Regions from separate parts of the Brevundimonas sp. TWP1-3 genome, predicted to be linked through region 2. Evidence: riboswitches for the same ligand, from Rfam matches in the RefSeq annotation. Region 2 holds a riboswitch; the other holds the start of a gene.
The links. A riboswitch is a leader RNA that binds a small molecule or an ion and turns the genes downstream of it on or off. The one in region 2 is predicted to bind glycine.
Positions count from the first base shown of each region.

Region 1: another riboswitch for glycine. It lies ahead of gcvT (glycine cleavage system aminomethyltransferase GcvT); the one in region 2 lies ahead of ACP693_RS16750 (TonB-dependent receptor domain-containing protein).

Region 1 covers NZ_JAFCTP010000002.1:44,622-60,059, forward strand. The annotation lists gene ACP693_RS12175 (class 1 fructose-bisphosphatase) at 1-344, opposite strand, end outside; gene ACP693_RS12180 (alpha/beta hydrolase) at 571-1,608, opposite strand; glycine riboswitch at 1,714-1,811, shown strand; glycine riboswitch at 1,815-1,899, shown strand; gene gcvT (glycine cleavage system aminomethyltransferase GcvT) at 1,955-3,070, shown strand; gene gcvH (glycine cleavage system protein GcvH) at 3,081-3,446, shown strand; gene gcvPA (aminomethyl-transferring glycine dehydrogenase subunit GcvPA) at 3,512-4,858, shown strand; gene gcvPB (aminomethyl-transferring glycine dehydrogenase subunit GcvPB) at 4,871-6,439, shown strand; gene ACP693_RS12205 (TetR family transcriptional regulator) at 6,531-7,136, opposite strand; gene ACP693_RS12210 (oxidoreductase) at 7,207-8,151, shown strand; gene ACP693_RS12215 (PGPGW domain-containing protein) at 8,355-8,759, shown strand; gene ACP693_RS12220 (DUF6789 family protein) at 8,893-9,363, shown strand; gene ACP693_RS12225 (F0F1 ATP synthase subunit B) at 9,440-9,955, opposite strand; gene ACP693_RS12230 (hypothetical protein) at 9,955-10,527, opposite strand; gene ACP693_RS12235 (F0F1 ATP synthase subunit C) at 10,596-10,820, opposite strand; gene ACP693_RS12240 (F0F1 ATP synthase subunit A) at 10,879-11,664, opposite strand; gene ACP693_RS12245 (AtpZ/AtpI family protein) at 11,671-12,030, opposite strand; gene ispH (4-hydroxy-3-methylbut-2-enyl diphosphate reductase) at 12,281-13,252, shown strand; gene ACP693_RS12255 (ATP-binding protein) at 13,452-14,990, opposite strand; gene scpB (SMC-Scp complex subunit ScpB) at 15,108-15,438, opposite strand, start outside.
Region 2 covers NZ_JAFCTP010000003.1:63,746-79,183, forward strand. The annotation lists gene ACP693_RS16720 (pectinesterase family protein) at 1-470, opposite strand, end outside; gene ACP693_RS16725 (TonB-dependent receptor) at 550-3,579, opposite strand; gene ACP693_RS16730 (FecR family protein) at 3,684-4,628, opposite strand; gene ACP693_RS16735 (RNA polymerase sigma factor) at 4,625-5,152, opposite strand; gene ACP693_RS16740 (amidohydrolase family protein) at 5,280-6,275, opposite strand; gene ACP693_RS16745 (S9 family peptidase) at 6,306-8,246, opposite strand; gene ACP693_RS16750 (TonB-dependent receptor domain-containing protein) at 8,337-11,036, opposite strand; glycine riboswitch at 11,211-11,298, opposite strand; gene ACP693_RS16755 (ABC transporter substrate-binding protein) at 11,506-12,582, opposite strand; gene ACP693_RS16760 (response regulator transcription factor) at 12,666-13,328, shown strand; gene ACP693_RS16765 (sensor histidine kinase N-terminal domain-containing protein) at 13,325-14,701, shown strand; gene ACP693_RS16770 (hypothetical protein) at 15,241-15,438, shown strand, end outside.

The sequences.
Region 1 (15,438 bases), on a different contig from region 2:
TCGATGTTGGACGAGCCGTCCAGCGGGTCGAACAGCGCGAGGTATTCACCGGTCGAATGGGACGCCGGCTGGACCTCGTCCATCTCTTCCGAGGCGACGCCGGCGACGGCGGGGCTGGCCAGAAGGGCGTCGGTCAGCATGTCGTTGGTCATTACGTCGAGCTTCTTCTGCTCCTCGTCCTGGACGTTGATCTGGCCCGAAGCGCCCAGGGCGCCGGCCAGGGCGCCGCCGGCCACGACCTTGCTGATGTCCGCACAGGTGGCGGCGACGACGGTCAAGACCGTCTTCAGACCCTCGGGCGCGTCCAGGGCGGCGATATGGGCGTCGAGGCGGGTGCGGGTCATGCGGTCGATCCGGTTCTGGGCGTTGCGCCGTTCTTGGCGGGCGAGACGCGCCACCGCAAGACAGAAACCCTCTCCCATTGGGAGAGGGCTTGAGCCTCGGAGAGCCGCAGGCGATACGCAAGGCGAAAGGATGAGGGTCGGATGGTGCGAATTGGCCCGCCACCCGGCCCTCATCCGGCCCTCATCCGGCCCTTCGGGCCACCTTCTCCCAAAGGGAGAAGGGATGTTAAATCGGCAGGATCGCCGTGCCGAACGCGCGCTTCAACTCATGTGCGGCGAAGGTCTGGGCCGCAGCCGCGTCCGGCACGACCGTCGCCATGCCGAAGAACTCGTGCGTCGAACCGTGGAAGGTCTTGTGGCGCACATCCACGCCAGCCTGTTCCAGCTTTTCGGCCAGCAATTCGCCCTCCGAACGCAGGGGGTCGATATCGGCGCAGATGACCGTCGAGGACGGCAGGCCGGTCAGGTTCGCTTTTTCGACGATGTTGATGCGCGGATCCTGGGCGTCGGCCTCGCTGGCGAAGATGTGCTTCACGAACCACTTCATCATCGGCTTGTTCAGCGGCTTGGCGTCGGCGTTCTCGACGTAGGACTCATTGTCCATGTCCACCCCGGCGACCGGATAGACCAGCACCTGATGTTTCGGCGCCGGCAGGCCGGCGTCGCGCGCCATCATGGAAACGCCGATGGCCAGGTTGCCGCCGGCGCTTTCGCCCATAACCGCCACCTTCTGCGGGTCGCCATTGAAGGTCTGGGCGTTTTCCAGCACCCAGCGATAGGCGGCCAGGGCATCGTCGTGGGCGGCGGGGAAGTGGTGTTCAGGGGCTTGGCGATAGTGGACCGAGACCACGATCACATCGGCCATCTTGGATACGCCGCGCGGGCCGCCGTCATAGACGTCAAGATCGGCGATCACGAAGCCGCCGCCGTGGAAATAGACCACGACCGGATGCAGCTTGTCCTCGGAATGGTCGTGCGGTTTGTAGATGCGCGCCTGGATCGGGCCGGCGGCGCCGGGAATGGTGATGTCGCTGGTCTTGACGCCCATGTCGTCGCTGGGGTCCTTGCCGTCATTGCGCAACAGGGATTTCACGGCGTCGGTCGGGGTCGGTTGCTGGCGGGCCTCTTCCGGCGACAGGGTCTCGATCGGCTTGCCGCCGAGCGACGCCAGTTCGTCCAGCACCTTCTGCATCGGGCCGTCGGCCTTGGCGGGGGTGTCACGCGGCTTGTCGTTGTCGCCGAACAGCTTGTCTATAATCGACATTTTGGGATTCCTGGGTTTCGAACGGGGGCTCTTGACGACAACCCGCCCCACGCATCCTTGTTCCCCGACCGCTTGACTTGGGGCCGGAGTCGATGCCTTAGGTCGAGCGCTCTCGCGGGAGAGTTCGGAGTCTGGAAACAGGCCTCGACGCCGAAGGCGCAACCGCCCCGGAAACGCTCAGGCAAACGGACCGCGAAGCATACGGACGCTGGAAAGTCGCCCATTCGGGCGCGCCGACGGAGCAAGGCGACATGATTTGGTCGCCGGAATCTCTCAGGCTTCAGGACAGCGGGGGCGCGAAGACGGCGGAGCTCCGCCACCAAACGCGACCGTGAAAGCCTGAACCATGACCGACCAAGCCCTGAAGACCACGCCCCTGAACGCCGCGCACCGCGCGCTGGGGGCCCGCATGGTGGGTTTCGGCGGCTATGACATGCCGGTCCAGTATGAGGGCGTCCTGGCCGAACATCGCTGGACCCGCGAACACGCCGGCCTGTTCGACGTGTCCCACATGGGCCAGTGCAAGATCACCGGCGCCGACGCGACCGCCCAGTTCGAGCGGTTCGTGCCCGGCGACTATGCGATCCTGAAGGCCGGCAAACAGAAATATTCGCTGCTGCTGAACAAGGACGGCGGGATCATCGACGACCTGATGGCGGGCCGCCCCGACCACGACGGCCTGTTCGTCGTCGTCAACGCCGGCAACAAGGACGAGGACTTCGCCTTCTGGCAGGCGAACCTTGAAGGCGACGCCAAGCTGACCGTGCTGGACCGCGCCCTGATCGCCATCCAGGGGCCGGAAGCCGCCGAAGTCATGGCCGCGCATGAGCCGATCCTGGCCGAGATGGGCTTCATGGAATGCGCCCGGCTGATGCTGTTCGGCGTCGACTGCTACGTCTCGCGTTCGGGCTATACCGGCGAGGACGGCTATGAGATTTCGGTGCCGGCGGATCAGGCCGAGCGCGTCTGGAACACCATCCTGGAAGACGCCCGCGTCAAGCCGATCGGCCTGGGCGCGCGCGACAGCCTGCGCCTGGAAGCCGGCCTGCCGCTTCACGGCCATGACATCGACCCGACGACCTCGCCGGTGGAAGGCGCGCTGACCTTCGCCCTGTCCAAGTCGCGCAAGGAGCGCGCCGACTTCAACGGCGCCGACCGCATCCTGAAGGAATTGGCCGATACGCCCACGCGCGTCCGCGTCGGCCTGATCGTCAAGGAAGGCGCCCCGGCCCGCGAAGGCGCCGAGATCGCCGACATGGACGGTAACGTCATCGGCAAGGTCACCTCGGGCGGCCCCTCCCCCACCCTGGGCAAGAACATCGCCATGGGCTTCGTGCCGCCGGCCTATGCCGCGCTGGGCACGGACCTGAAGGTCGTCGTGCGCGGCAAGACTGCCGCCGCCGAAGTCGTCGCCATGCCCTTCGTGGCGCAACGCTATTACCGCAAACCGAAGACCGTCTGAGGATCAGATCATGAAGTTCACCAAGGATCACGAGTGGGTCAGCCTGGACGGCGACATCGCCACCGTGGGTATTTCCAAACACGCAGCCGACGCCCTGGGCGACGTGGTGTTCGTGGAAGTGCCTGAAATCGGCAAGACCGTCGCCAAGGGCGCCAGCTTCGCCGTGGTCGAAAGCGTCAAGGCCGCCTCGGACGTCTACGCCCCCGTCTCGGGCGAAGTGGTCGAGGCCAACGACGCTCTGTCGACCGCGCCGGAAACCGTCAACTCGGCCCCGGAAGCGGACGGCTGGTTCGCCAAGATCAAGGTGTCGGACGCTGCCGAACTGGACGCCCTGATGGACCAGGCCGCCTACGACGCCTTCCTCGCCACTCTCTAAGACCCATCGGACCCTCTGATTAAAAGTCAGAGGGTCTTCGGCCTTTCACGGCCCAGGACAAGACCATGCGTTATCTCCCCCTGACGCCCGACGACCGCACGGCGATGCTCGCCGCCATCGGCGCGAAATCGATCGACGACCTGTTCGTGGACGTGCCCGAGGCGGCGCGGCTGGACGGGCCGGTGGACCTGCCCCGCGTGGCCGGCGAGATGGAGGTCGAACGCGCCCTGTCCGCCATGGCGGCCAAGAACGCCACGGCCGGCGCCGTGCCCTTCTTCTGCGGCGCAGGGGCCTACAAGCACCACGTCCCGGCGACGGTGGATCACGTGATCCAACGGTCCGAGTTCCTGACCAGTTACACCCCCTATCAGCCGGAAATCGCCCAGGGCACGCTGCAATATCTGTACGAGTTCCAGACCCAGGTCGCGAACCTGACTGGCATGCCGGTGGCCAACGCGTCCCTCTATGACGGTTCGACCGCCATGGCCGAGGGTGTGCTGATGGCGACCCGCGTGACCCGCCGCAACAAGGCGGTGATCAGCGGCGGCGTCCACCCCCACTACGTCAAGGCGACCGAGACCGTGGTCCACGCCGTCGGCGTCGAGACGCAGGTTCTGGCGCCCGCTGTGGACGCCGAGGCCGCCGTAATCGATCAGATCGGTCCGGATACAGCCTGCGTCGTAGTTCAAACTCCGAACGTCTTCGGCACGGCGACGGATGTCACCAAGATCGCCGAGGCCGCCCACGCCGCCGGCGCCCTGCTGATCGTCGTGGTCACGGAGGCGGTGTCGATGGGCCTGCTGAAGTCGCCCGGCGAGATGGGCGCGGACATCGTCGCGGCCGAGGGCCAGTCGATCGGCAACGCGCTGAACTTCGGCGGTCCCTATGTCGGACTGTTCGCCACCCGCGAGAAGCTGATCCGCCAGATGCCCGGCCGATTGACCGGCGAGACGGTGGACGCCGACGGCGAGCGCGGCTTCGTCCTGACCCTGTCGACGCGGGAACAGCATATCCGGCGCGACAAGGCGACGTCGAATATCTGCACCAATTCCGGCCTCTGCACCCTGGCCTTCACCATTCACATGAGCCTGCTGGGCGAGACGGGCCTGCGCAAACTGGCCCTGCTGAACCACGAAAAGGCCGTCGCCACGCGCGACGCCCTGGCGGCCATTCCGGGCGTCGAAATCCTGACCTCGCGCTTCTTCAACGAGTTCGCGGTGCGCCTGCCCAAGAACGCGGCCGAGGTCGTCGATACGCTCGCCGGGCATCATCTGCTGGCAGGCGTGCCCTACAGCCGCCTGGCGCCCGCCGCCGGCATGGACGACGTCCTGCTGGTCGCCGCGACCGAAACCACCCTGGATGCAGACATCCGGATCCTGGCCAAAGCGCTTACCCAAGTCCTCGGCGCCTAAGGGATACTGACCATGAGCACCATGAACACTGTCGGCCGCCCGACCGCCCCGAACCAAATCCAGACCAAGCCCGCCACCCTGACCGGCGGCCGCGGTCTCCTGCAAAATGAAGCCCTGATCTTCGAGGGCGACGGCTGGGGCAAGACCGGCGTCGATCTGCCGGAACCCAAGACCGATGGATCCGACCTGGGCGACCTGGTCCGCAAGGATCCGATCGGCCTGCCCGGCTTGTCCGAGCCCGAGGCCATGCGCCACTATGTGCGCCTATCGCAAAAGAACCACGCCATCGACCTGGCCATCTATCCGCTGGGCTCGTGCACGATGAAGCACAACCCGCGCCTGAACGAGAAGATGGCGCGCCTGGCCGGCTTCTCGGACATCCACCCGCTGCAACCGATCTCGACGGTACAGGGCGCGCTGGAGCTGATGGATACGCTGGCCCACTGGCTGAAGACCCTGACCGGCATGCCCGCCGTCGCCCTGTCTCCGAAAGCCGGCGCCCACGGCGAACTGTGCGGCCTGATGACCATCCGCGCCGCGCACGAGGCCTCGGGCCAGCATGAGAAGCGCCGCAAGGTGCTGGTGCCCACCAGCGCCCACGGCACCAACCCGGCCACGGCCGCCTTCGTCGGCTACACTGTCGTCGAGGTCGCCCAGACCGAAGACGGCCGCGTGGACGTGGCGGACCTGGCGTCCAAGCTGGGCGACGACGTCGCCGCCATCATGGTGACCAATCCCAACACCTGCGGCCTGTTCGAGCACGACATCCTGGAGATCAGCCGCCTGACGCATGAAGCCGGCGCCTATTTCTACTGCGACGGCGCCAACTTCAACGCCATCGTCGGCCGGGTGCGTCCGGGCGATCTGGGCGTCGACGCCATGCACATCAACCTGCACAAGACCTTCTCGACGCCGCACGGCGGCGGCGGGCCGGGCGCGGGTCCGGTGGTGCTGTCGGAGGCCCTGGCGCCCTTCGCGCCGGCTCCGTGGGTCGTGCATGACGACAACGGCTATCGCCTGATCGAGCGCGAGGAAGACGAGGCCGTCCAGGCCTTCGGTCGCCTGTGCGCCTTCCAGGGCCAGATGGGCATGTATGTGCGCGCCCTGTCCTACATGATGAGCCACGGCGCAGACGGCCTGCGTCAGGTGGCCGAGGATGCGGTCCTGAACGCCAACTACATCAAGGCCCGCCTGTCGGACCTGATGTCGGCGGCCTTCCCCGACGGCCCCTGCATGCACGAGGCCCTGTTCGACGACGAATGGCTGAAGGGCACGGACATCACCACGCTGGACTTCGCCAAGGCGATGATCGACGAGGGCTTCCACCCGATGACCATGTATTTCCCCCTGGTCGTCCACGGCGCCATGCTGATCGAGCCGACGGAAACCGAGTCCAAGGCCGAACTGGATCGCTTCATCCACGCCATGCGTCTGTTGGCGCAAGCCGCGAAGGCCGGCGACGTTGACCGCTTCAAGGGCGCCCCCTTCCACGCCCCGCTGAAGCGCCTGGACGAAACCCGCGCCGCCCGCTCGCCGGTTCTGCGCTGGTCGGCCCCGGCAGGCTCGAACCAGGCGGCGTAAAGCCGACACCCCTAAGTCCCGTCATTCTAGGGCTTGTCCCTAGGATGACGGCCATAGGAAGAATGATGGGGCTTTCGTAGCCCCGAAATCCCTAGCCCGCCGCCCGTCTCAGCGCCGCGAAGGCTGCGCGGCCAAACGTCTCGGGCGGCGCATCGGGGTGGGCCAGCCAGGCGTCCAGGGACAGCTTCATGATGCTGACCGCCGTCCCGGCGACGACGCGGCAGGCGATGTCGTCGGACGCCAGGCCTTTGCGCGCCGCTAGCGCCCCAGCCAGCAGCCGCTCGACCTGTTCGTATTTCGCCTGGTCACCCGCCCTGAGCGAGGGTGTGCCGTGGATCAGGACGGCCACCGCCTTGGTCTCTTCTGACTGAGGTTGCTGGGCCAGATCGATCAGGGCGTTCTCCACCATGTCCAGCAGGGGTTCGTCCGCCGGTCGTGCGGCGATGGCGTCCGCGACCATTTGCGGAAACCCAGCCTTGGCCGAAAAGACGATCTCCTCCTTGGATCCGAAATAGTTCAGCAGGGTTCGTCGCGATACGTCCGCCGCCTGCGCCACATCGTCCAAGGTCGTCGCCTCGAACCCCCTGTCGAGGAACAGACGCATGCCCTCGGCCTGGATACGGGCGTGCGTCTCCAGCCGTTTGCGCTCACGCAGGCCTTGATCGTTGACGGAAATCTTTTCTTGCACTTCTTGCATATTTGCACCGGATGCAGATATGCAAGCCGGAACCCTTGGAGACAACATGTTTCAGCGACAGGATAGCGAAATGACGACCTGGACCACAGACGATATTCCCGACCAGAGCGGCAAGCTTGTCATGATTACAGGCGCGACCGGCGGTCTGGGCCTGGAAACCGCCCTCGTACTGGCCGCAAAAGGCGCCGAAGTGGTGCTGGCCGCCCGCAATCCAACCAAGGGGGCCGAGGCCGAGCGGCTGATCCGCGCACGACATCCCGGCGCCGACGTGAGGTTCGACCTGCTGGACCTGGGCGACCTGTCGTCCATCTCCGCCTTCGCAGACCGTCATCTGACGGCGGGACGGCCCATCGACATCCTGATCAACAACGCCGGCGTCATGGCCCTGCCGACGCGGCAGGTCACGACCGATGGCTTCGAGATGCAGTTCGGCACAAACTACCTGTCGCATTTCGCCCTTACGGGACGGCTGCTGCCCCTGCTCAGCGCAACCGATTCCAGGTCAGAGGGGGCGCGCGTGGTGCAACTGTCCAGCATCGCCCACAGAGGCGGGCGCATCCGCCTCGACGATCTGAATTACGAAAAGACGGCCTACAAGCCATGGCCGGTCTATCAGCAGTCCAAGCTGGCCATGCTGATGTTCGCCATCGAGCTGGACCGGCGCAGCCAGGCGCAGGGCTGGAAGCTGACCAGCGCGGCGGCCCACCCCGGCTTCGCACGAACCGACCTGATCGCCAATGGTCCGGCCCAGTCGGGCGCGGGCGGATTGATGATGGCGGCGGGGCGACTGCTTCAGCCCTTCATCAGCCATTCCGCCGCAGACGGCGCCCTGCCGACGCTGCTGGCCGCCACGGGGCCCACCGTGAAGGGGGGCGACTACTATGGACCGCAACGCGTCATGGAGATGAAGGGACCGCCGGGCTCCGCCGAGATCAAGCCCCAGGCCCAGGACGCCGAGGTCGCACAACTGCTCTGGGCGGAATCCGAGCGTCTGACCGGCGTCCGCTACGGCTGATCCGTGTCGCATCGGCAACAGCCGGCGAACGACTGCGGTTCATGACCAAAGCGTCATTCAGCGGACACCGATCCGCCATCGACGCAGAGCCTTAAGAGGTTTGTGGCAAGGTCGTCACGGTCGCCTTTTCCTTTCCCGACGAGGGATCGTGCGCCCGTGACGACCGTTGTCATGACGACCTCCCCTCCCCATCTGGCGTATTCGTGACCTCCCTCTCCGTTCTCCTCGCACAGCCTTCAAAACCGCGCAGCCGCACGCTGCGTCTGGTGAAACGCTGGGCGCTGATGATCGGCGGCCTGTTCGTGGTGCTGCTGGGGATTCTGATCGCGCCCCTGCCGGGTCCCGGCGGGATTCCGGTCATTGCTGTCGGCCTGATGCTGATCCTGAAGAGCTCGTTCTGGGCCAAGCGTCAGTTCATTCGCGCCCAGTACGCCCGCCCCAAATGGGTCTATCCCTTCCGTCGCTTGATGCGGAAGAAGCCGGAGTTCGCTCCGGTCTTCTGGCAACAGGCGTTGCGTGCCGAAAAGGTCGTGACCAAGCGATCCGGTCGTCGCCTGTCGCGCGGCCGCAAACAGGTGCGGCGCTATTTCCGCAAGCTGTTCCGCTAGTTAGCCGATATTATTGCGGTTGCGTTGCTGCAACCGCTAACCACGGCAACGTGAACGCAGTCCTCCCCCCGTCAGGCGTATCCTGTCTGCGCGTTATCAGAGAACCACTCATGCGTTGGGAGGCGCTAAGGTCATGATGTCACGCGTACAAAAGGGTCTGATCGCCGGGTTTGCGGCGACCATGGCCGTATCCTTGCTCGAAATACCCAATCTGTTCCTCAACTGGTTCGATCCCTTCCAGGGGGTCATCGCAAGCATGTTGGGCATGCCGGGAAACCTCGCCGTCGGGTGGGTGGTTCACGTCATCAGCGGCGTGCTCATCCTGGGGCCGCTGTTCGCCATCCTGTGTCCCCGACTGCCGACCGACACGCCCGAGACCAAGGGCATCGTCTTCGCCGTCGGCGCCTGGGTGCTGATGATGGCGGTGATCGTCATGTTCGGAAACTACCGGACCTTCACGGCCGGCTCCGGCTTCGGCACCTTCGCCTGGCTGCTGATCACCCACGCCGTGTTCGGCATTGTGCTGGGCAATGTCTATGCCCGGCTGGTGGCGCGCGACAAACGTTTGGGCGCCACGATCATCGGCGGCGCACACGCTCACTGATCGCGGCTTGACCGCCCAAGAAAAAGGCCCCCGACGGCGACGTCGGGGGCCTTGTTTCATTCAGCGTGAGTGCGGATCAGTTCAGGCGATCGCCGATCTGGGCGATGGCGCTGTCCAGCAGCGGATCCTTGGCGCCGCTGGCGATGCGGGCGGTCAGGATCTGTTCGGCGGTCTTGGCGGCCAGGTCGGCGGCGGCGGCCTTGACCTCGGCGGAGGCCTGGGCCTCGGCCTGGGCGATGCGGGTCTCGGCCATCTTCTGGCGACGGGCCAGGGTCTCTTCCAGCTTGGCCTTGGTCTCGACTTCCAGACGACGGGCGTCGGCTTCCGCCTGGGCCATCATCTCGGCGGCCTGGGCCTCGGCCTCGGCCTTTTCCTTGCGGATCTGGACCAGCAGGGCCTCGGCCTCGGCGCGCAGGCGAGCGGCCTCATCCAGGTCCGCCTGGATCTTGGCGGCCTTGGCGTCTAGGGCCTTGGCGGCGATCTTGGGCACGCCGGCGGCGACCAGGATGCCGAAGAACAGGATCAGGCCGATGCCGACCCAGATCTCCGCATTGGCGAAGCTCCAGATGCCGTGTTCGAAGATCAGGTTCATCAGGCGGCTCCCTTGACGGCGGCCAGCTCGGCTGCGGTCGCGGCCTTGCCGGTCAGACGCTCGACCATGGCGGCGGTCGTGTCGGAGGCGATGGTGGAGACATTGGCCATGGCGGCGTCGCGCGTCTTGCCGATGGAGGCCTCGGCCTCGGCGATGCGAACGTTGACGATCGCTTCTTCCGCAGCCTGGCGGGCGTTGGCGTCCTCGGTCACGCGCGCCTTGGCGGCGGCGGCCATCGAACGGGCGTCGGCGCGGGCCTTGGCGACTTCGGCCTGAGCGAGAGCGGCCTGTTCGGCGGCCTCGGCCTGGACCTGACGCGCGGTGGCGACGGCGGTGGAAATGGTGTCGGCCCGTTCGTCCATCACCTTGCGAAGGCGCGGCGCGAAGACCTTGGAGACCAGCAGGTACAGGACGACGAACAGGATCAGCAGATAGCCGATCTGGCCCGCCCAGTGCTCGAACTGGAATTGCGGCAGGCCGCCCGAGCCGTGCTCGGCGGCGGTCGCCGTCTCGGCGTGCAGGTCCGCTTCGACCGAAGCCAGGACTGCATGGTTGGATTGGGTGCTGGCCATGAACCGTCTACTGCAGGATCAGATGAAGCGGCGCGCGGGCGAACCCCGCGCGCCGTAATCGGCTGATATCAGCCGAAGATCATCAGGATGCCGAGCACGAAGGCCAGGATGCCCAGGGCTTCGGCAAGGGCGGCGCCCACGAACAGGTTGCCGACTTGGCCGGCGGCGGCCGACGGGTTGCGCAGGGCGCCGGCCAGGAACTGACCGAAGATGTTGCCCACGCCCAGGGCCGAACCGATCATGCCCAGGGTTGCGAGACCGGCACCGATGTACTTGGCGGCTTCAGCGTCCATGATTGTATTCCTAGATTAAAGTCGTTGGTGGTTGGGGTGAAGAGACTGGTCCGGCCCTTTAGTGGGCGTGGTCCAGGTTGACCACATCATTCAGATAGATGCAGGCCAGAACGGCGAAGACGAAGGCCTGGAGGAAGGCCACGAGGAACTCCAGCGCGGTCAGGGCGACGACCATGCCCAGCGACAGGGCCGCGACCGGGAAGGCCAGCAGACCGATGCCGCCGCTCAGGCCCAGCATGCCCAGCGACACGACGAAGCCAGCGAAGATCTTAAGCGCGACGTGGCCGCCCAGCATGTTGCCGAACAGACGAAGCGCCAGGGTTACCGGACGCAGCAGGAAGGAGACGAACTCGATCAGGCCGACGACGGGGCGCAACGCCAGCGGCGCGCCCATGGGCCAGAACAGCTTGAAGAAGCCCAGGCCGTTCTTGGCGAAGCCGACCACCAGCACCAGACCGAAGGTGATCAGGGCGAAGGTGATCGTGATGGCCAGTTGCGAGGTCGCCGTGAAGGTCAGGAACAGACCCAGGATGTTCATGCCCAGGATCAGGGTGAACAGGGTGAAGACGAACGGGAAATATTTGCGGCCTTCGTGACCGATGATGGAATCGGCCAGGTTGTCGATCAGGCCGAACATACCCTCGCCCGCCGACTGCAGGCGGCCCGGCACGATCTTGGCGTTCGACGTCACGGCGGCCAGGAAGCCGACGATCACCACGAAGGCGGCCGTCATGGCGATGTGCGAATTGGTGATCGCCAGATCGACCACGCCCAGAACAGGCAGGGTCACGTCAGGAAGGTCGATGACCTTCTGAATCTGAAACTGATGAATCGGATCGGCCATGAAGCCCTATCGTTCCCCGTCTTCGTCGGCCTCGACGTAGGGTTCGGCCGGAGCCGACGTTCCCAACGCCTTTGCCTGCGCCATCAGCCGGTTGGCTGTGCGACGCGCCATGTAAATCGACAAGGCGAAGCCCAGAAGGACCCCGCCGATCAAACCCCACGGACGGATCCCAAGGACCCAATCCGCGATCGCTCCGAACGCCAGACCCACCAGGACGCCGCCGAGAAGCTCGGCGATGATCTTGTAGGCCTGACCCGACACCTGATGGCCGGTCAGCTCGGCGGATTTCTCCGCCGTCGTCCGCGCCTCCAATGCGGATGCGCTGTCTTGGAGGCGTTTGATCGCCTCTTCGCGCGATTCCGGCATGGGGGATAGGACCTGTGCGTTCAGCGTCCGGACGGTGCGTCCGAACGGGTCTGAATTCGGCGCGGAAACTAATCGTGAGCGGCCCATAGGTCAAGGCGTCGTGATCACGCTCTAAACCGTTGTAGAATTTCGACTTTCGCCGCCTGTGGACAAGCCGTGACGATGCGCCGCTGTTCACGGCGACAGAATCCCGCCCGTCGCGACACGGGTCCGATGGCGATCAGCGCCGCAAACGACTAGGTTCACGGCCATGAATGCGCATGTTCCTCCCCCCGCCGCTCCGCTTCGCCCGATTTCGGTTCGGCTGGCGACGCCGCGCGGCTTCTGCGCCGGGGTGGACCGGGCGATCCAGATCGTCGAACGCGCCATCGAGAAGTTCGGCGCCCCCGTCTATGTGCGCCACGAGATCGTTCACAACCGCCACGTCGTCGAGCGGCTGAAGGCCATGGGCGCGGTCTTCGTCAAGGAACTGGACGAATGCCCCGACGACCGGCCCGTCGTCTTCTCGGCCCACGGCGTGCCCAAGTCGGTGCCCGCCACCGCCCGGGCGCGCGAGCTGGTGTTCCTGGACGCCACCTGCCCCCTGGTGTCCAAGGTCCATGTCGAGGCCGAGCGTCACCATGCCGCCGGCAAGCACATCATCCTGATCGGCCATGCGGGCCACCCCGAAGTCGTCGGCACCCTGGGCCAGCTGCCGCAGGGCGCCATCAGCCTGGTCGAGACCGAGGCCGACGCCGAATCGTTCGAACGCCCCGGCGACGCCCCTCTGGCCTATGCGACCCAGACCACCCTGTCGGTCGACGACACGGCGGGCATCCTGAAGGTGCTGAAGCGCCGCTTCCCCGAACTGCCCGATCCGCACAAGGAAGACATCTGCTACGCCACCACCAACCGCCAGGATGCGGTCAAGGCGTTGGGCGAGGGCTGCGAGCTGGTGCTGGTGGTGGGGTCCAAGAACTCGTCCAACTCGGTGCGGCTGGTCGAGGTGGCGATGCGCGCGGGCGCCGGAGCCGCCTATCTGGTGGACGATGCGTCCCAGGTGGACTGGACCTGGTTCGACGGGGTCCAGACCGTCGGCGTCACCGCCGGGGCCTCTGCGCCCGAGCCGCTGATCGAGGGCTTGGTGGACGCCATCCGCGCCCGGTTCGACGCCACAGTGACCGAGGACGACGGCGCCCGCGAGACCGTCACCTTCAAACTGCCGCGTCTGCTGACGGCCTAAGTCGCTAACCCGCTGGGCGCGATGACGTCCATCTCGTTTTAGATCCCGTCACCCTCGGGCTTGTCCCGAGGGCCCACTGTTGGTCGCGCTCGACCGCAGACGTTGCAAGCCGTCGCCTGAACCCGTCCGCAACCTCGTTCGCATTCACCGTAGGCCCTCGGGACGAGCCCGAGGGTGACGGAAGTGGTTTGTGCAGAACCTACTCGACGGCCTGCAAGGGCAGGGCGACGCGGAAGGTGCTGCCGACGCCGGGCGCGGTAACGACCTCGATCTTGCCCCCCATCAGCGCCGCCAGACCATGCGCCGCCGTCAGGCCCAGCCCCAGGCCGTCGGCTGTGCGCGTGCTGCTCTCGTCGCCTTGGGTGAAGGCGTCGAACAGGCGGGTCGCAGCCTCGGGCTCCATGCCGGGGCCGGTGTCCTCGACCTCCAGCACCAGCTGATCGCCGGCGACGGCCCGCAGGGTGATCTGGCCCGTCCGGGTGAAGCGCACGGCGTTGTCGCTCAGCGCCGCCATCAGTTTCTCGACATGGACCGGATCGCCCAGCCATTCGCCCTCGGCGGCCTCGACGTCTATCTTCAAGCCCTTGGCCTCAGCTGCGCCACGAAGGTCGTTGGCGACACGGCCGAGCAGGTTGTTGGGCCGGAACGGTCGCGTCTCCAGCGTCACCGCCCCGTCGCGCAGCCGCACCACGTCCAGCAACTCCTCGACCAGCCGCAGCTGCTGACGACCCGACGCCTTCAGGATTTCCAGTCTGTCGCGCTGCTGCGGCGTGACCAGGTCCGCCCCGATCACCTCGGCCATGCCCAGCACCCCGTTCAGGGGCGTGCGCAGTTCGTGGCTGACGTTCGACAGGAACCGGGTCTTGGCCTGGTTTGCGGCCTCGGCACGCTCCAGCGCGGACGATAAGGCGACCTCGGACGCCCGCAGACGGCGCACATCGGCGGTCGTATTCCAGAACAGGAACGCCGTGCCGACGATCAGAACCACGACCAACAAAAGCAGCAGCGGCCCGGCCTTCGTCAGGATCTGATAGCCCGGCCGTTCCGGCGTCCAGACGACGCGGCCCAACAGGGCGCCGCCAGCGTCGCGCACATCGACCCCACTCATGCCTTGGGGCGGCGCGGCGTCGCCGGGCTGGAAATGCACCTCGGTCAAGGCCAACCGCGTGCGCAGCGGGTCCAACTCGGCCGCAAACGGCTTGAGCGAGGCCACGATCGGGTCGGACGTCGGCGTTGACCCGGCCGCCGTGTGGCGCACGACGGTCGAGGCGCCCAGCACATAGATGTCGCCGCCGACCTGTACGAAGGCGGCCTTCAAGCGGACGGCTACCTCCGCTGTCGCCGAGCGATCTCGTCCAGCGGCTTGCGCACGCAATTCATCAACCAAAGGCTGGGCCGTTCGTCCGACCGCGTCGCCGATCTGCGCACTGGCTGGCCGGCCCTCGGTGCTGAGGCGGAACAACCGTCCCGCGCCATCATAGCCCAAGGTGAACTGATGCTTGTGCTGGGCGGCGTAGAAGGCGCCGAAGTTGTGGTCGTACCAGGCCACGTCGCCGGCTGTCATGTGATCGACCGCCTCGTCCCAGACCGAGGCCGTGGTCAGGTTCTCGCCGATGATTTCCAGCGCCCGCGTCAGGCGCAACTTCACCAACGCCTCTTCCTTGCGCGCCTGGTGCGCATCGATGCCCTGGCTGACCATGCCCAGGACGCCGGCCATGCCGATGATGGACGACAGCATCAGGATCACCGCGATCCTGAACGTGCTCCACGCCCGCCAACCCGTTTTCGATACCACGCCACTCATAAAGTTCAGCTTAAACGGCGCTGACTAAAACTGCGTGAACGTGACGCAGCGTCAGCGGGGCTCGCCGACGAAATCCTGGGCGAACTCGGGCGCGTCGTCATCGAGAGGCAGGCTGCCGTCCTCGTCGTCGGCCTCGGAGGCGCGGCTGGGGTCCGGCACCTCGAACCCGACCGGCAGCGACAGGTCCAGCAGGCCCGCCGCCTTCATCTCCTGCACGCCCGGCAGGTCGTACAGGGTCGCCAGGCCAAAATGCTCCAGGAACCGATCCGTGGTCGCATAGGTCACCGGGCGGCCCGGCGTCCGCCTGCGCCCCCGCAATCGCACGAACCCCATCTCCAGCAGCAGGTCCAGCGTCCCCTTGGAGATGCTGACGCCGCGCACG
Region 2 (15,438 bases):
TGCGAATGCAGGCCGTTCGGCTTGGTCATCTCGGCCAGACCGTCGAAGGCGTTGTTGATCGTCAAAGTCTCGGCGTGGAAATCGGGCGCCCGCACAAACAGGGTCGGTGTGCGGAACGTGCCCCACATCCGGCCATCCGGCGCCGCCAGTCCCGAGGCCGCCAGGTGGTTGATCACCGACCCCGCCCGATCCTCGCCGATCAAATGGATGAAGGGTTTGTCGACGACGACCTGCTCGGTCCAGATTCCGCGGGTCACCAGAATACGGAACGGCTTTCGTCCGTCAGCCGGCGCGGCGGCGATGGCGGCGGACAGGCTGGGATAGACGGGCGCCTCGAATTGACGGTCGCCGGGGCCGGCCCAGATGACCGCGTCGAATGCTGTCGCAGCCGACCATGATGGCGTCGACGCTATCATGGGCAGGACGGCGCCAGCAGCCAACAGGTTGCGACGTGAGACCAGCGGGATCATGGCGGCTCCGAATTGAAAAAGAGGGCGCCGGCCGGCGTACCGCCCAGCGCCCAGTCTCCCGGGGGGAGTTGGGAGTGTCTTAGAAGGTGTAGCGGACGCCGAAGTTGTACTGTCGTCCCGTGTGCGAATAGACGTAGATGCTGTCGCGGCGGCTGTCGGTGTACTGCTCGTTGAAGGCGTCGGTCAGGTTCAACCCTTCGAACGTCACCTTGATGCGATCGGTCAGGGCGTAGGAGGCCGAGGCGTCCACCGTCACGATCTCGCGCACCCCGTCGATATCATTGGTGCTGGTGCCGCTGGGCACCGCCGTCAGATAGCGATCGCGATAGGCGGCCGACACACGGGCGCTGAACCGGTCGTCCTCATAATAGAGGGTGGCGTTGTAGGCGGTCTTCGACAGGCCGAGCAGGTCGTTTTCGACGAAGCCCGACGGAGACCGCGACGAGATGTAGCTGATCTTCGAATCCACCAGGGTGACGTTGAAGATGGCGCCGAGATTGTCGAACGGCCCAGGCAGGAAGGTGAACGGCTGCTGATAGCTGATCTCGATCCCCTTCAGCGGCCCGCCCTCCGTATTGACCGGCTGGCTGAACAGGAAGACATCGCTGGGCGACACGCCCAGGCCGTTGAGCAAGTCCGGCGACAGGCCTGACTGATTGAACGGCTGCGAGATCCGCGAGGTCTGGATGTAGCTTTCGATGTCCTTGTAGAAGAGCCCAACGGACAGCAGAGCGTCCGGGGCGAAATACCATTCGGCCGACAGGTCGTAGGTCGTGGCGCGAATGGGATCCAGATACGGATTGCCCGAACTGACGCTGAACACGCCGACCGTGCTCAGGCTTCCGCCCGGCGTTACGCTGCCGAGATTGGGACGCGTCATGACCTTGGCCGCACCGAAGCGCAGCAGGAAGTCCGGCGTGACCTCGGCCGTCAGGTTCAGTGCCGGCAGCACGTCGTCATAGTCGCGATCGACCGTCGTCTGCTGGGCGGCGCCGGCGACCAGCTGATAGCCGGTCGAGCTCTGCTTCGTCTTCACATAACGAACGCCGATGTCGCCCCGCACCGGAATACCGCCGAGCTCCGTATCGAAGTCCAACTGGAGATAGGCGGCCGAGTCCTTCTCGGTCACATTGCGGATATTGCCCCGTGCATTGGCGTTCGATGCGCCGCTCAGTTCGAACAGACCCGTGCCGCTGTAGATGTTGAACAGGTCCGCGAAGGCGTTGAGGTTCGGTGCGATCCAGTTCGTGACCGTGCCGTCTGGCGCCCCCAGATTGCGTCCGAAGCCGCTGACCAGCTCGGTCAGGCTGGTCAGGGTCACACCTGCGGGCAGTTGGGGCACTACGCCCTCGTTGACCCGCGCCAGAGCCCAGGAATCGAACTCATATTCCTTGTAGTTCACCCCCGCCTTCAGCGTCAGCGACGGCGTCAGGTCAAAGCCTCCGTCGAGCTGCGCCGTCTTGATCGTGTTCGTCACGCCCTGCGGACGCAGGCGGATCTCCGAACGCGCGGCTCCGAAATTATAGGCCAGCGGGTCGGTGACATCGTAGCCGAAGCCGATCAGCGGCGCGTCGCGGTTCTGCCGATAGTCGTAGAAGTAGTTGTCCGAATTCTCGCGATTCAGGATCACCGTCATCTGGATCGGGTTATCGAAGTCGGACGTGGAATAGCCGATCAGACCCTTGACGCGGAACCGGTCGCTAAACGCATGTTCGATGCTCAGCGTGCCTTGGGTGTATTTGGTGTCCAGCTCGTCGTAGCGAGTCTCGGTCTCCACATCGACGTCGTCGAACAGGCCATAGACCATGTCCCCGTTCGCATCGATGACGCCGTCGCGCACGATGATTTCCGGCCGTCCGCCCTGGGACGCGTTACGGGCGAAGGACAGGGCCTCCAGCCAGTTCTCCTGACGCGTCGCCTTGAAGTCGGAATAGAGCAGATCGAGGTTGATCAGCGTTTGTTCCTGCGGGCGGAACTGCACTGAACCGGTCAGGCCGAGACGCTCCTGATCATGGGTGAGCCGTCCGTAGCGCGGGAAGCGCGGCGTATAGACATCGGCCCGCCTTGCATCGGCAAAGGGCGACGCGGGATTGTAACCGCCGGCCTCCGTGCCGTTCAGCCAGCCGCCGGAGCCGTGGCCTTCTTCCAACAACTGACGCTTGGTGTAGGCGACCGACACGAGTGCGCCGAGCCGGCCGTCCATCCAGGTGTTGCTGGCGAGCGCGGCGAACCTTGGGTCCCATTTGCGCGACAGGTCGTTGTAGCCGTACTGGCCCGACAGCACGAGATTGGCGCCGGCATAGTCGAAGGGTCGCCCGGTCTGCAGATCGACCGTCGCGCCCAGCGAACCTTCTTCAGTCTCGGCCGAGGCGGTCTTGCGCACGGTGATGCTGTTGAAAAGCTCGGACGCAAAGACGTTGAAGTCGAACGCGCGGTTACGGTTCGCCCCGCCCGAACTGTCGGTGCCCGACGCCGTGCTCTGGCCCTCGACGCCATTGATGCGGACACGCGTGAACTGCGGTCCCAGGCCCCGCACCGTGATCTGACGGCCTTCGCCGGCGTCGCGCGCGATGGAGACGCCCGGCACCCGTTGGATGGACTCGGCCAGATTGGCGTCGGGGAAGTCGGCCATGTCCTCGGCCTTGATCACATCGACGACGCCGTTTGCCCGACGCTTGGCCGTCAGCGCACTGCCCAACGAGGCACGGAAACCGGTTACCACGATAGTTTCGACTTCGTCGGCCTGGTCTTCGACTTCGCTCCCCTGGGCGGCGGTCTGCGGGGCCACGGTCGCGCCGGCGAGAACGGCCGTACGTCCGTTGTTGGACGCCACGACAAGATTGCTGCCCTGCAAAAGCTGGTTCAGGCCCTGATTGACGGAATAGACGCCCTGCACGGCGGCGGTCCGTTGTCCGGCGACCGCATCCGTCGAAGCCAGAACCTGCAGATCGGCCTGACGTGCAAATGCAGCCACGCCGGTCGAGGCGGGTTGCGCCGGAACATTGAACTGCCTGTCTTGCGCCTGGGCGGCGCCAGCGCCGGCCAGAGTCATCGTGCTGACGGCGATCATCAGCGACGCCCTCGCGCCTTGGTTTCGCGACATGGCCATGCGTCGGCCCTCCCTTTTCTGTTTCCTGGTTCCCGGACCCTTCTGCGAGGGTTCCAAGAGTCTCGATGTCCGGCGATCGACTTTCCGTCGCCGGATCAAAAGATTTATTTCGCCCCGCCCAGCATGATGACGTCATTTCCGACCGTCACCCCTGCACCATGGGCGACGCCGACGGCCTCGGCGAAGCTTTCCGGCTCGTTGGTGCGGAACCAGCCGACGACCGTGCGGCCTTCCAGATCGGGATCGACGATCACGATCTTGCGGCCGTTGTAGCGATTGAACTCGGCGGCCGCAGCGGCGATTGTGTCACCATCCAGAACGATCTGGCCGTCCCGCCACGACAGGGCGCGATCCATCTCCAGCGGACGCTTGACCGGGCTGGAGGCGCCGGCCTGATCGCTGACGAAGACCTGTTCGCCGGCCACGACGCGGCGACGCTGTCCTCCGGCGCCCTTGTCGCTCCAGACCTCCACAACGCCTTCGGTCACCCGAACCTCAGCCCCGCCGGCCTTGCGGCGGACGGAGAAGGCGGTGCCGACCGCCTGAACCCGAATGTCGCCTGCCGCCACGACGAACGGACGCGACCGATCTTTTGCGACCTGGAACCAGGCCTCGCCGCGGTCCAGCGTCACGGCGCGCTCGGCCTTCTGGAAGCGGATATCCAGCGTCGTATCGGTGTTGATCGCCGCCATCGACCCATCCGCCAACGGCACCCGACGGATCTCTCCCACCAAGGTGCGATAACGCTGTCGCGACAAGACCGGCGTCAGCACGACGCCGGCGGCGACCGCCGCCGCCAGGCCAAAACCGCCCAACATGATGCGGCGGTCGAGCTTTGCCGGCGTCTGGCGCGCCTTCGCCTCCGACACAGGATCGACCATCAGGGTCATGACCGCCCGCGCCCGCCACAAGGCGCCCTGACGACGGCTGTCGCCTGCGAGCCAGTCGTTCAATGCGATCTGGTCCCCAGCGCCCAACGCGCCCGCGTCAAGCCGAGCGGCCCACTCGGCGGCGACGGCGTCGATTTCGGTCGAGATTTCCCGGTTCATGCGCGCCGTTCCCCGCTCGACGACGCATGGACTTGGGAATCCGCCTTGGCCAAGCCGGCCAGAACCGCCTTCAGCCCCCGCGCGGCTTCGTTCTCGACCACGTTTTCGGTCACGCCCAGCTGAACCGCGATTTCCTTTTGCGACAGCCCCATGATCCGGCGCATCTCGAAGATGCGCCGGCTGCGTTCCGGCAATGTGGCGACGATCTTCATTACGCGTTCGAGTTCCTTGCGCCCCCCGGCGATACGCTCGGGCGACGGTTCGTCCCACTCGATGCGCAGGGCGTCGATTTCCGTCACGGCGTCTATCCGCACGATCCGGGCGCGCCGCATCTGCTCCAGCACCACGGACCGCGCCGTCTGAAAGAAATAGGCCCGCGGGCTTTCGATCTGTTCGACCGCCTTGAGGTTCGCCAGTCGGCAATAGGCTTCCTGAACGACGTCATCGACATCATTGGACGTGACGAGCGAACGCTTCAGCCAGACGCGCACGTCCTGCTCATGGGGCAGGATTTCGCGCGCCAACCAGCGAACCCGCGCCCGTTCCGATTCCCCGCCGCCTTGCACCTACCGTCGCTCCCCCGTTGGGAGCACGATGCGCGCGGACGAACTTTCCGTCAAAGCGTCGAGGCTGCGGACGCCATTCGGCTCGCTATCTCACCGCGACGCGTCTTTGCCGCAGGGCAGCCGCTTCCTGTGACGACAGCGGCAAAGACCCCATCGCGTCGTTCAGATAGCCGTCCAAAGACCCGGAGAAGGGCCAGTCGGAACCTGGCGCGAAACGCTCGACGCCGATGCTTCTCATGACCTCGACCAGTCGCGCCCGGTTTTCCGGCGACGTATCGGCGTCGAAAACCTGGGCCAGGTCGAAGTAGAGGTTGGGAAATGTGTCAGGCCGGTCCGCCAGGGCGTATCGAAACGCCTCCAGCGCGTCCCAGGTGTTCGCGTCCAGGCCGCCCCAGCCGCCGGAATGGGCGATGACCACAGGGACGTTGCGGGCGCGGGGCAGGACCTGTTCGACGAAGATGCGAACTTCGGGCGCGCCATAGCCCTCTGCCCGGGTGCGCATATGGATCATGATGGTCAGCCGGGCGTCCGATGCGGCCTCGAAGACGGCCGCCAGGCGACGAACGTGGTCGGGATTGCGCAGATCGACATCCGAGTTGGTCAGGTGCAGCTTCAATCCCTGGGCGTAGGGGTCGTCTTTCCACGCCTCGATTTCGGCCAGAGCTTCGGGCGTCAGCGGATTGACCGAGACGAAGGCGACTAGTCGCCCCGGGTGCGCCGCCGCCGTAGCGACGGTGAAGGCGTTGGCGTCGTGAACCCGCGTCGCGGCGTCGGCCAGCGGGGGAACCATCATCGGGCTTTCAGCCAGATAGGCCGTGGACATCATCCAGGCCGTTTGCACCCCCGCTTCGTCCATATCCGCCAGCAGAGCATCGGCTGTCAGCGGTCTGACGAAGGCCGGGTCGCACGCGCCGAGCCGTCCCGGACTGCTGCAATAGGCCGGCAAAATCTCGAGAATAGCCGGCGAATGGACGTGGACGTGATGGTCGGTGTGAACCGGCGTGCGGGTCTGCGCCATCACGGGCGCCGCAAGCAGCGCGGCCGAAACCGCGCTCGCCGCGACGATGCATTTGAAGGTCATGGATAGATTTCTGAAACGCGCCGGTGGAGCTCAGCGCGCGGCGTCGCCCAGCAGCGTCTGTTTCCAGAACAACAGGCTGGTCCAGAAATAGTAGTCCTCGTTTTCCTTCTTGTGGAAACCATGCCCCTCGTTCTGCGCCAGCAGGTGCCAGGCCGTGCCGCCGTTGCCGCGCACGGCGCTGATGATCTGGTCGGCTTCGGACGCCGGGACGCGGGGGTCGTTGCCGCCTGTGGCGACCAGCAGCGGAATGGTGATCTTGTCCACGCTGGTCAGGGGCGAGATAGCCTGCAGTTGCGCGCGCTGCACCGGATCACGCTCATCGCCGTATTCCACGCGCCGCAGGTCGCGGCGATACGACTGGGTGTTTTCCAGGAAGGTGACGAAGTTGGAGATGGCGACGTAGCAGTTCGCCCCCTTCAGCCGGTCGCTGTAATGCACCGCCGTGGCGTAGCACATATAGCCTCCGTACGAGACGCCGGTCACGGCGAACCGCGAGGCGTCCAGGTCCGGATTGACCTCCAGCACGTCGAGGAAGGCGCCGATATCCTTGACCGAATTCTCGCGCTGGAACGGGCCGTTGTCCAGGTTCACGAACCGTGTGCCGTAGCCGGAAGACCCGCGCACGTTGGGGAAGAAGATCGCCACGCCCAGTTCGTTCAGTAGATAGTTCTGAGAGCCCAGGAAATCGGGACGGGTCTGGCCTTCCGGTCCGCCGTGGATGTCGACGATCAGGGGGCGCTTGCCGGGGAATTTGGCCGGATCGGGCTGATAGAGGAAGCCGGACACGGTCTCGCCGTCGAAGCTCTTCACCTCGACCAGCTTGGGCTCGATGTTGATCGCGGGGTCCAGGCCGCCGGTCTCGCTGTGGGTCCATTGGGTGACCGCCAGGGTCGTCGGATCGATGGAGAAGGCGTCGCCCGACACGCGGGCGGAGGACAGGCTCAGCCCGATCGCGCCCCAGGGGGCGATGTCGATGGCGGGGCCGATGGTGTAGGGGATGACGCCCTCCGGCAGGCCCGTGACGACACGGACGGCGCCCGTGGCGACATCCATGACCTTGAGCCGCGAGACGCCCGCCTCGTTCACGGCATAGGCGATGAAGCTGCCGTCCGGCGCCAGTGCGTAATCACTAACGTCCCACCGGGTCTCGGAGCTGACGGGCGCGAAACCGCCCTGTCCGATCCGCCCCAGGCGCAGGAAGTCGCTGTCCTTGTTGGATGTCGCCCAGACCGTGCCGTCGGCCGCATATTTGGGATCGACATAAGAAACCTGCGCCGCCGGATCCGTCAGCGGCGTCATCCGGCCGGACGCCAGGTCCAGTTCATAGACCACGGCGATGTTGATCGACATCCGGTTCAGGACCAGGGCCTTGGCCCCATCCCCGGAGAAGTCGGCGATGTTCCAGCCGCCGCCCGAAACCTGCGCCACCAGACGGTCGGTCGAGGGGTCGGCGGGATCGACGACATACAGGTCCATGTCCGCGCCGTTGCGTCGCGACGAGGCATAGCCGACCCGCTTGCCATCCGGGCTCCAGGCGCCGAACCAGTTGCGGCTCTTGCCGTCGGTGATGCGATTCAGCCGGCCGCCGGACAGGGTGTAGAGCTGATAGAACTCATCCCCGCCATTGTCCTTTTGGACCAGCAGGGTCTGGCCGGAAGGCGACAACGCGCCGCCCACGATCGGCTCCGCCTCGAAGCTGATCTGGGTGCGGGCTCCGTCGGGACCGGCGACGACGTGAAGCTGGTCCGTGGCGCCGAACCGGGTCTTGATCAGCATGGACCGGTCTGCGGCGTTCCACCCCATGAAGGCGGCGCGACGCGCCTGAAGATAGGGCTGGGTCGCAGCGACCAGATCGTCCGGCACCGCCGGCAGGCCATCGGCCACGATCGCAGCCGGCTTGGGCGCTTCGGCGAAGGCGGCGGGCGCTGCAGACAGCGCGAGCGCAAGCGCCAGCGGGAGACGAGAGATCATCATTCGGACCGTGAACTGGGGGAAAGAAGAAGGGGTCGCCGGCTCCTGATCGGGAGAACGAAGCCGGCGACCTGGAGCGCGCTACCCGAACTAGAAGCGGTAACGCGCGCCTACCGTGACGTACCGACCGACCACGTCGTAGTACGGAGAGAAGAGCGAACCATCCGGCGGCGACTTGTCGAACAGGTTGGTCGCATTGGCGTAGAGCTCGACGCCGTCGGCGCCGTAGTGGGCCAGATCGGCCGTCAGCCCCAGATCGACATAGGTGAAGGCGTCGATGTCGTTGTTCACGATCTTGACGGTGCTGTTGTAGACGCCCTCCGAGATGTAGCGGGCGCGCAGGTTTGCGCCGAACACCTCCCCTTGCCAGCCCAGGCTGGCGTTGACCCGCAGTTCCGGCACGCCCAGGCCGAAGGCATAACCCTGCGACTTGACGTATTCGATCTCGGAGATGCCGTCGTCCGTCGTCAGGCTGTTCACCCAGGTTCCGACAAGGCGCATCTGCACCCGTCCGGTCGCGCCCGGAACCCACAGGTCCGCCGGGGACGAATAGGAGACTTCGGCGTCGATGCCGTCGGTGTGATACTCGGCCAGGTTCACATAGGTGGACCGCGTGCGAATCAGATTGCCCGAGGTGTCACGATCGACATTGGCGCACAGGGCGGTGTTGCCGTTGAAACAGCGGCTGACCAGATCCTGGGGCGCAATCGTGGTGATCACATCGTCGATCTTGATGTTGTAGTAGTCGACCGACATGTTCAGGCTGGGGATCGACGGGGGCGAATAGGTCAGTCCCAGCGTCAGGGTGTCCGCCGTTTCCGGCGCCAGGTTCGGGTTACCGCCGCCGTTGTTCAGCGTGTAGACGGTCTGGCCCTTCAAGGGGTCGTTGATGTTGTTATAGCCGGTCGTGGTGGTGGTGTAGAGTTCGGTCAGGTTGGCCGAACGGATGTCCCGCGATTGGGTGATGCGCCCCCGGAAACCGGGGAAGAACTCGTTGGTCGCGCCGACCTTCCACGACCAGATCGAGCCCGTGGTGTCATAGTCAGAGATACGCGCTGCGGCGTTGAATTCCAGATTGTTCAACACCGGCAGGTCGCGAACGATCGGCACCAGGATTTCACCGAAGGCTTCCTTGACGGTGAACTCGCCCGACATGGCCGAGAAGCTGAAGGTCTGGAACGCCTTGGCGGCGTCCAGTTCACCCACGCGCTGATCGGTCTGCTCCTTGCGGGCCTCAAGGCCGACGGCGATCGAGACATCCCCCGCCGGCAGGCTGAAGGGCTCGCCGCGCAGGCTGACGCCGGCGACATCCAGCTTCGTCGTGGTCCGTTGTTGCGGCGTGCCGGTGACATAGTCGATGGCTTCCTGAGACGGCGCGCCCAGGCCGAACAGGTTGATCGGCACGCAGCCGGAGTTGGCGTTGGTCAGGGTCACGCGACAGACGGGCTGATTGGTGACGGGGCTGATGACCGAGTCGACCGCCTGGGCGTAGTTGGTGGTCAGCAGGAAGCCCGGCGTGTCGATATTATTCTCGTATTCGCCGTGGCTGTAGTAGGCGCCCCAGCGCCAGTTGTCGCCGAACTCGCCGTCCAGGGCGATGGTCGCCTGGGTCGTGACACGCTCGAAATCGATCGTAGAATAGGACAGGTCGGAGTTGAAGCGGCCCATGGTGAAGGAGGTCTGGCCCGCCGCCGCCATCTGCTGCTTGATCGCCGCAGACAGGAAGGCGTTGTCGTTCTTGATCGTCAGATTGCCGCGGTTGTGATCGCCGAACCAGATGTAGTTGTTCCACATCCGCGAGTGACGGACGTCGGCCGTCAGCCGCAGCTTGTCGGCCAGTTCGTAGGTGGCGCTGGCCAGAGCGGCGTAGCGACGCTGGGGCGTGACCAGGGGGCTGAGATCGTCGTTCGACGGTCCCTCGCCGCCAACCGTATTTGTGCCGACCACCGTGCCATAGTTGAAGGCGCGCAGCGTGCCGTCGGGATTGAACACCTTGCCAGCATTCACGCCGGACACGATCAGACCGCCGTAGGCTGCGTTGGAGAAGCCGACGTTGGGAACGGTGACAAACGCGCCTGCGCCGTTCGAGACCTGAGCCCAGCGACCGATGGCCGGACGCGAGGTCTTGGGAACGACGCCGTCGTTGTCCAGATATTCGCCGCCGATCACGAAATGACCGCGGCCGTTGGCGAACGGCGTGCCCCATGCGGCCTCGAACCGCTGTTGCTCGGCGTCGTCGAAGGACGAGATGCCGTATTCGGCGCCCAGCTTGCCGCCGGTGAAGAAGCGGTCGATGCCGATGTTCACAACGCCGGCGACGGCGCCCGAACCCCAGGCTGCGGATGCGCCGCCGGTGACGACGTCCACGCTCTTCACCAGAACGGACGGAATGCTGTTGAGGTCGTTTTCGCTCGACACCCGACGCCCGTCGATCAGGACCAGCGTGCGGTTGATCCCCAGGCCGCGCAGATCGACCGGCGCATTGCCCGCACCTGTGTTGGTGCCGGTCGTCTGGGGCGAACTGCTGGCCTTGAACTGAGGCATGTCGTTTAGCGCGGCGGCGATGTTCTGGCGCGCGCCGACCGAAAGATCCTCAGCCGTCAGATGGATGGTGGGCGTGGGCGCCTGGAAGCCGGCCCGGTCGATCCGGGACGCGGTGACGACGATGTCGTCCACCGAGGCGGCGGCCTCTGGAGCGGTTTGGGCGTCCTGTGCGTGAGCGATCCCGGCGCACGACAGAAGGGCGATGGCGCTGCAGCAGGTGGTCAGATGGCGGTTGAGACGAGACAAGGCGATGGTCCTCATAAAGATGACGCCCCTCCCCAGGGGTGTCTGACGCGAGCGACGCTCTGCGGCGTCGTTTCGCCCCCGCTGTCATCAGGCCTGAGAGCTTCGGGGCCTTGCGACCCGTTTCTCCTTCGGCGAGGGCGGATCCCCCGGACCCGTCCTTCTCTCCAGCGTTCCTTCAGCAAGACGGTCCGTTTGCCTGAGCGTTTCCGGGGCGGTTGCGCCTTCGGCGTCGGCCGGAGCCGATCTCTCCCGCCTTGCTGAAGCTGAGTAAGATCGACCCCGCGACTGGTGTCAAATACGTGAAAACCGCAATTTTATTGCGGCAACAAGCGCCATGTTCGCATTTCGTTGCTCTTCAAGATCGGCGCGCATCGTTTATGGTCGCGCTAGAACGGCAGCTCGTGGGGCGGTGACGGCGGCGTGACAGAAAGGCGGGTTTAGGACTTTGTGGACTTATCCACAGGAACGCTCAGGGCGCGGCGGGATCCGAGGGCGCCCTGACGCCAAGACGCATCGCGGCGTCCCATCGCGTCAGCAGGGTCGCGCGGCGCGCCTGATCCAGATTGGCCAGCAGGGCCGGCCCCACACGGATAGGCCGAACGCCGGGCGACGCGGGTCGCAGGGGCGCATCGACATCGTCGCGCACCGGCCGAACACCCAGCGCTCCGATCACCCGCTGGCCTTCGCGCGACAGCAGGAAGTCCAGGAACAGCCGCGCGGCATTCGGATGCGCGGCGTTGCGCGGAATGAACGCCACCCGCGAAACGGACAGATGATAGTCGTCAGGCGTGATCAGCCCGATCTCGGGAACACGTTCGGCCCAGGACTCGCCGTAAGACCGATTCATATTATAGGCGAACACCATCCGCCCATCGGCGATCTGGCCCATCATCCTCTGCCCCGAGGTGTCCAGTCGCGGACGCTGCGCGCCCAGCGCCTCCATCAACGGCCAGGCGTCGGGATAGATCTGCACGTCCGCCGACAACTGCATCAGGGCCACGCCGCTGCGTTCCGCATCATAGAGAGTGACGCGTCCGTCGAAGACGTCAGGCCGCGTCCTGAGCAACCGCAGCAGATCCGCGTGACTGCGGGGCACGACATCGCCCGCAAGCTGGCCCTTATTATAGGCGAACACGATCGGCTCGGCGGTCAGCCCATATCCCTGGTCGCGCCACACCGACCCGTCTGGCATCGCCGCCCGATGCGGGGACTTGTAGGCCTGGGCATAGCCGTCGTTGATCAGCTTGACCTGCACGTCCATCGCCGTGCTCCAGACCAGATCCGGCCCGTCCCGCCCAGCGTCCGCCAGGGCGCGAACCTGTTCGGCGATCCGGGTGGAGTTTATGTCTTCCAGACGCACGCTGATCCCGGGCCAGCGACGACGAAAGGCCTCCAGTACCGGCCCCATAAGGCTGGTGTTGGTCAGGATGTGCAGCGCCCCTTCGCGACGCGCCAGCCAGCGGACCCGCTGCGCGGTGCCCGCCCCCTCCGGTTCCGACGAACAGGCGGCGGCGCCCAATCCGGCGACGCCTCCCGCCAGACCCATCAGCAGATGTCGTCGATCCGTCTTCACCGCTCCGGCTTTCTGGCTATGGTGTCGCGCATGATCCGTCGCCCCATTCCGTCGCCATGAGAATACTCGTCGTCGAAGATGACAAGGCGCTGCGGCATTCACTTGAAGCCAGTCTTCACGAGGCGGGGTTCGAGGCAAGCTGTATCGACAGCGGTGAACAGGCCTTGCAGCTCGAAAGCGCAGAGGTCTTCGACGCCGCCATCCTGGACATCGGCCTGCCCGACATCGACGGCTTCGAAGTGCTCAGAACCCTGAGGCGTCGAGGATCGTCGACGCCGGTTCTGATGCTGACGGCGCGCGACGCGCTCGGCGACCGCGTTGCGGGCCTAGACCTCGGGGCCGACGACTATTTGGTCAAGCCGTTCGCTCCGTCGGAACTGGTCGCGCGCCTGCGCGCCATCGTGCGCCGGCGTCAGGGACAGGCCGCCGGCGCGGTCGTGGTCGGAACCCTCTTCTGCGACTGGCGCACCGGCCGCGCCCTGGTCAACGACCGAGACCTTGCTCTGCGCCCCCGCGAATGGGCCGCCCTGCGCGTCCTTGCGTCTCGGCCGGGACAGGTGGTGGACCGCGACCTGCTGGCCGCCGAGGTCTTCCCGCAGGACGAGGCACCGTCCCTCAATGCGCTGGAAATCCACGTCGGACGGCTGCGTCGCAAGCTTCAGCCCGACGGTCCTGCGGTGACCAATATTCGTGGTCGCGGGTATCGTCTCGATCCATGAGCCGCGCCCGGCCTGCCCGTTCCCACAGCCTGGTCACGCGCCTGTTGATCGCACAGGTGGTTCCGCTGGCGATCTTCGCCGTCGTCGTTCTGGCGGTCGGCGCCTGGACGGCCCAGCGGGTGGTGGCGAGCAATGCAGACCGGTTGCTGGCAGGCGCGCTGCAAACGATCCGCGAGACCGTGTCGGTCGCGGATGACCGCATCACCGTGAACGTGGAACCTTGGGCCCTGGCCCTCCTGGACGGCCCCGAGCGTGACGCCGTCTTCTACAGCGTCCGCGAAGGCGACTGGCTCGTCACTGGCTATCCAGAACTGCCCAACCTCGCTCAGGCCCAAGCGGACCGCCCGGTCTTCGCAGACCTGTCGGTCCGGGGCGTTTCGGTGCGGATGGCGCAACAGACACTGATCATCCCCGGCCGCGACGCCCCCATCCGCGTCTCGGTCGCCCAAAGTTTGGACTCCCGCCGCGCCAGCCTGCGCGAGCTTTACCGCAGCATGCTGCTTCTCCCTGGCCTTTTGGTCGTGCTGGCCGCTCTGCTGATCTGGCCAGCGCTGCAATGGGGCCTGAACTCGCTCAAACGTCTGATCGACGACCTGACGCGACGGCCCAGCCCCTCAGCCGACTTCGCCCCGACCAATGTCGATCTGGCCCCGCGCGAATTCTGGCCGGTCCTGAACGCCTTCAACCATCTGCTCGCGCGGCTGGAGACCTCGACCTCCGGCATTCAGCGGTTCGCAGCCGACGCCTCGCATCAACTGCGCACGCCGCTGTCGGTGGTGTCCGCCAATCTCGAACTTCTCGCAGGCTCTTCTCGTCCCTGGACGGATCAGGAGAGACGGTTGCTCGCCGATTCTCGCGACGCCGTCAGCGGCATGACGCGCCTCGTCGGACAACTGCTGTCAACGGCCCGCGCCGACGGCGCCCGCATCGAGTCTTCCGCCGACCTCGGCCGCGCCGCACGCCGCGCCTGCCAGGCCGCCCGTGAGCGTCGCAGCTTTCCTGCCGGCGCCATGCGTCTTCGTCTTCCTGCCGAACCGGTGACCGTCCTCGGCGCCGAAGACCTCATCACCGAACAGATCCTCAACCTGATCGACAACGCCTTCCACCACGGCGAACCGCCTGTGATCGTGCATGTTCAAACGACGGGTGCGGTCTGCGTCTGGGATCACGGCCCAGGCGTCGACGAAGCCACGCTTCCCCACCTTACCGACCGCTTCTTCCGCGCCGCCTCATCTCAAGCGTCCGGCTCCGGCCTCGGCCTGGCGATCGTTCACACCTTGGCCCAAGCTCAAGGCGCGCAGTTCAAACTGTGCAATCGCGGCGGGAAGAGATCTGGCCTAGTTGGAGGGATTGTCTTTCGACTTCTTACCTAAGGATATTGGCCTAAGTTTTCGGCGAAGCTGAATGGATTTCAGCGACCGGTCCCATCTCCGCAAATGCCGCTTAGGCGCAAATCGCCCTGCACTCTCATTTCGGAAAAGCGCCAGGACCGGACATTGGTAGGTTTCCAGACATCGGTAATTGCTTGTTAGCAACTCGACGCCAGTCGGCCGCACAAGCTGTTCGCCAAAACTAGAATCTAGCTCTTATCTTGGCGGCGCAACACTGAAGCTTATTGGCTCAGCCCCCTTGTAGGAATTCCACCGGAAAGCTGTAGCGTTCAGAATTGAGCCCGACCATGACCCAGCCGCTTGCATCGACGCTGCTCGAAAGAGTGCTTGAAGCAGGGCTGGACCCTACGACACGATTATCGGCGTCGAAATGAAAAAAAACCCGCTCCCTGTCTCCAAGAATGATCACGTCAGCGCGACCGTCTTGTCGGCGTGGCGCGAAATCTTCGGCGCTATGATTCCCTGACAATTTCCCTGATGCGGCTTGGGTCGCAGGATTTGACTTCAGCCGTCGTGGACGTTTGGCCGCTCAGGAAGTGGGCGCGCTCAACGACCCGAACCTCGCCGATGTGGCGCGTCAAAGGTTGTGGCGCGAACTCGGTCCCGTTCTACAGGTCAGCGCCGAAGCGACCGCGATCAAACTCGGCATGGCCGCGAAGAGCCGGGATGTGACAAAGGGTGGATCGAAAGGCGGGGACCCTTTCGCCGACGCGATCAAC